Regions from separate parts of the Dactylosporangium sp. NPDC048998 genome, predicted to be linked through region 2. Evidence: riboswitches for the same ligand, from Rfam matches in the RefSeq annotation. Region 2 holds a riboswitch; the other holds the start of a gene.
The links. A riboswitch is a leader RNA that binds a small molecule or an ion and turns the genes downstream of it on or off. The one in region 2 is predicted to bind cobalamin.
Positions count from the first base shown of each region.

Region 1: it holds a riboswitch for cobalamin, as region 2 does, so the genes downstream of both, cobN (cobaltochelatase subunit CobN) here and ACGFI8_RS27900 (ABC transporter substrate-binding protein) in region 2, are expected to answer to the same signal.

Region 1 covers NZ_JBICTV010000005.1:556,801-559,190, reverse strand. Annotated here, with positions in the region: gene cobN (cobaltochelatase subunit CobN) at 1-1,401, opposite strand, end outside; cobalamin riboswitch at 1,461-1,593, opposite strand; gene ACGFI8_RS16365 (precorrin-3B synthase) at 1,672-2,390, shown strand, end outside.
Region 2 covers NZ_JBICTV010000013.1:198,794-201,183, reverse strand. Annotated here, with positions in the region: gene ACGFI8_RS27905 (FecCD family ABC transporter permease) at 1-236, opposite strand, end outside; gene ACGFI8_RS27900 (ABC transporter substrate-binding protein) at 296-1,273, opposite strand; cobalamin riboswitch at 1,304-1,477, opposite strand; gene ACGFI8_RS27895 (cytochrome c oxidase assembly protein) at 1,564-2,390, opposite strand, start outside.

The DNA.
Region 1 (2,390 bases), on a different contig from region 2:
CATGACGACGACGTTGCCGCGGCGCAGCGCGGCCAGGACGATGTCGCCGGTGGCGGGGTCGACGAACAGCTCGCCGGGGGCCGGGCCCCAGTGCCGCTCCATCGCGGCGCGCAGGTCCTCGGGGAGGGTGGCGAACCAGGCGCCGTACCGCTCGGCGGAGATGCGCACCGGGTTGCCCCGCAGCTGCTCCTCGGTCAGCCAGTTGACGTCCTGGCCACCCGCGGCGATGAGCTCGTGGATCAGCGCGTCGCCGTCGGCGGGGAAGCCCTCGCCCAGGTCGTACCCCTGCCGCTGCATCGCCTCGAGCAGCCGCACGACGCTGGCCGGCGTGTCGAGGCCGACGGCGTTGCCGATGCGCGAGTGCTTGGTCGGATACGCGCTGAGCATGACCACCACGCGCTTGTCTGCGGCGGCCAGCCCGCGCAGGCGTGCGTGCGCGACGGCGATCCCGGCGACGCGGCCGGCGCGCTCGGGGTCGGCGACGTAGACGGTGAGGCCGTCCTCGTCGATCTCCTTGAACGAGAACGGCACCGTGATGAGCCGCCCGTCGAACTCGGGGATCGCCACCTGGGTCGCGGTGTCCAGCGGCGAGAGCCCGTCGTCGTTACCATCCCACGAGTCGCGGCTGCTGGTCAGGCACAGGCCCTGCAGGATCGGCACGTCGAGGGCGGCGAGCGCGCCGACGTCCCACGCCTCGTCCTCGCCGCCGGCCTGGGCGTCGGCCGGGCGGGTGCCGCCGGCCGCGAGCACGGTCACCACCAGCGCGTCGGCCCGTCGCAGCGTGTCGAGCAGCTCCGGCGGCGCGGTGCGCAGCGAGGCGGCGAAGACCGGCAGCGCGCGGGCGCCCTCGGCCTCGATCGCGTCGCAGAGGCGCTCGACGAACGCGGTGTTTCCGGCCACGTGGTGCGCGCGGTAGTAGATGACCGCGACCGTCGGGCCGTCCGGCCCGGGGCCGCCGGCTGGAGTTGGACGGCCCGAGCGCTCCAGCACGCCCCAGGCCGGGGTCTCCACCGGCGCGGCGAAGCCGTGGCCGGTCAGCAGGACGGTGTCGGAGAGGAACCGGTGCAGCTCGGCGAGGTTGGCCGGGCCGCCGAAGGCGAGGTAGGCGTGGGCCTGCGCGGCGAGGCCGGCCGGCACCGTGGAGTGGCTCATCAGCTCGGCGTCGGGGGCCTGCTCGCCGCCGAGGATCACCACGGGCAGGCCGGTGGCCAGCAGCGTGTCGAGGCCGTCCTGCCAGTCGCGGTACGCGCCGAGGAAGCGCACGACGACGAGGTCGGCGCCGCCGGCGAGCCCGGGCAGGTCCTCGACCGCGGTGCGGGAGGGGTTGGCCAGCCGGTAGTCCGCGCCGCTGGCGCGCGCGCTGAGCAGGTCGGTGTCGGACGTCGACAGCAGCAGGATCACGCCGGGGTCCTCCCTCGGGGTCCGCGCCCCAAGTCGGTCGGGATGGGTCCGGCGGCGGAGAGTCTCCTGGCTCCCGGATCGGCGCTCGCCCCCGGGCCTTCCCGGGGGTATGCACCCCGGTGGCCGTCGTCGCTGGAGGCTCACTCCCCGGTCACAGTGGCGGGACCGTCCCGGATTCGCACCGGGTTCCTCCACACGTCGCCGTGGTACAGCAGGCCCAACTCTGCGCGACGAGCGTGCGCCGCGTCAAGCGCAGGTAGTATCCGGCCCGTGCAGGCTGCCAACGGACGTGACGCCCCCGATCGGTGCCCCGGCGCCGTGCAGGTGCACGAGGCCGCCGACGGTGGGCTGGCGCGGGTCCGGCTGCCCGGCGGGCGGCTCACCGCCGCGCGGCTGGAGGTGCTGCGCGCGGCCGCCGCGGAGCTGGGCGACCCGGCGCTGGAGCTCACCTCGCGCGGGAACGTGCAGGTCAGGGCGCTGCGTCCGGGCGCGGAGCACGAGCTCGCGGCGCGGCTGACCGACGCCGGGCTGCTGCCCTCGGCGTCGCACGAACGTGTGCGCAACATCATCGCGTCCCCGTTGGGCGGCCCCGCCGTCCAACGGCTGGTCGAGGCGTTCGACGCCGGGCTGTGCGCGACCCCCGAGCTGGCCGGCCTGCCGGGCCGGTTCCTGGCCACGATCGACGACGGCCGCGGCGACGTGACCCCGCTGCTCGGCGACGTGGGGCTGCACGGCTCGCGGCTGGTCCTGGCCGGCGCCCCGACCAGCGCCTCCGGCGGCGCCGAGCTGCTGGTCCGGGCCGCCCTGGCCTTCCTGGCGGAGCGGGCCGCGCAGGGGTCCCGGGCCTGGCGGCTGGCCGAGTTGGCGGACGGGCCCGCGCGGGTCGCGGCCCGGCTGCGGGCCGTGCTGACGGGCGAGGACCTCCCGGCGACGGGGCCGGTCGAGCCGGGCGTGTCCGCGCACGGCGTGGTCGTGGCCGTGCCGCTGGG
Region 2 (2,390 bases):
ATGACCGCCCCGCAGGAGGCCAACCCGGCGCCGACAACGGCGGCGCCCAGCACCCGCGGCAGGCGCAGCTCCCACACGATGTGGTCGCGCAGCAGCGGCACGTCGGCGTGTATCAGGCCGAGGTGGTCGGCGATGACGGCCCAAACCGTGCCCTGCGACAGGTCCGCGGGCCCGAACGTCACCGCCGTGCCCACCGACAGCAGCAGAACAGCCGCCAGCACGAGCACCGCCGCCACGGTTCCCACCGTCCGCAGCGCCCGGGGCCGTGCCGCGTCCGCGCGGGTGGTGACGGCGGTCAGCTGCCCGCTCCGCTGATACCGCGGGCCAGGGCTTCGACGGCGAGCACGTTGCGCACGCCCGCCGAGGTCGAGGAGAACGGCAGCACGACGTACCGCTTCGCCTTGACCGCGGGCAGATCTTTGAGCGTCGCGTTGTTTTCCAGGAACGACTGCTTGGCCGTGGCCTGGTCCCAGCTCGCGTCGACGAGCACGATGACGTCCGGGTTGCGCTCGGCGACGGTCTCCCAGCTGGTGTCCGCCCAGCTGCCGGTGACGTCGGCGAAGGCGTTGACGGCCCCGGCCGCCGTCATGATCATGCCTGGGCTGCCGCAGCAGGCGCCGACGCTCGGCGCGTCGCTGCCGCCGTCCCACCACAGCACCTTGGCCCCCTTGGCGCCCGCCGCGGCCTTCGCGATGCGGGCCTGCTGGTCGCTGATCAGTGCCTCGGCCCGGTCCTGCACGCCGAAGATCGCGGCGATCTCGCGGATCTCGGTGAACACGTCATCCATCGCCAGCTTCGCCGGCCGGGTCTCTTTCGGGCAGCCGGCGGGCGAGAGGTACGTGCCGATGCCCAGCTTCTGCCACTCGCCACGGTCGCCGACACCCTCGTCGCCGAAGGCGCTGGAGAACGACCCGTAGACGAAGTCCGGCGCGGCCTCGAGCAGCTTCTCCTTCGCCGGGTACTCCTTGGCCAGCACCGGAACCTTGGCGTAGGCGGCGGCGTACTCGGGCAGGACCTGGTCGTCGAGGTACGCGGTGCCGATCATCCGGTCCTGCAGACCGAGTGCCAGCATGATCTCGGTAGCGGATTGGTTCATCGTGACGGCCCGCGCCGGCGGCTCGCTGATCGTGACCGGCGTGCCGCAGTTGGTCAGCGCCACCGGACCGGCCGACGCGGACGCCGTGGCGCGGGGCTCGGTGCCGGAGCAGCCGGTGAGCAGGACGATGAGAACGGACAGCGGCGCGAGAGCGCGCCAGGACGCAGGGGACCGCACAGCGGGACCGCCTTCCAGCACCTCGTGGACGGGTCGTTCGGGTGCCGTGGCCGGTCTCCTGGCTGACGGGTGGTGCGCCGGCGGCCGGCCTTCCCAGGCTCGCGCCCAGTGACCTTGCGGTGGCCTCCGGCATCCCGATCACAGTGGCGAGGGCCGCTCCGGTCTCACACCGGCTTCCCGAACACCACGGCCAGGACACCCTAACCACACCGCGCGCCGTCCGTCACCATGGCCTGCGCCACCCTGACGACCTCGTGGCAGGCAGCGGCTCGACGCCGCCGGACTTGGCCTCAGTCGTGATCGCGACGCTGGAACTGGGCGGCCCGGTCGCCGAAGACCGAGGCGTCCGTCTCCCACCAGGGCCGCTCGACGCCGAACCCCCCGTCCTCGTCGCCGGGCGCGCCGGTGCCGCCGTCCGCCCCGGCCACGTCCAGTGCCTCGTCGACGCGTCGGGCCTCGCGGGCGTCGGCCCGGACCCATTGCAGCAGGAGCAGACCGAGGAACGGCACGTCGACGGCCTCGCCGATGCACCACAGGAAGTCGCCGCCGAGCTGCTGGTCGTGCAGGAGGCTCCCACCCCAGGGGCGGCCAAGGGTGGCGAGGTACGCGCCAGCGATCACGTGGGTGTCGAGCCGGATGACGATGCCGGGCACGGCGTCGGCGAGCAGCTCGATCAGCGCGAACATGAGGGCCAGCAGGTACGGCACGGGTGCCGCGATGGTGTCAGCCTCCCAGATCGGCACGAGCACGGCCAGCCCGGCTAGCAGCAGCGCCAGGTGGGTCAACGACGCGAGTACCGGATGTTGCAGCGTCGCCTGGTACCACGGCGTGAAGAAGACCAGGAACGGGATCAGGGCGAGCAGCAGCGGACTGACCACCGGCACCGTGAACAGGCGGGCCGGGCGGCTGTGCAGGACCGTGTCGAGCCTCGCCGACCCGGCCGGCCCGAGTGCCGCCTTGGCCAGCTCGATCGGCCGGCCCAGGGCCAGCAGCAGCGGGACCACCATGAGCAGCGCGACCACCTGCATCGCGTACGCCGAGAACAGCACTGGGGCGTAGACGCCGAGCCAGCCCATCGTGGTCGCCGCGAGGGCGACCAGACCCACGCCGAAGAAGG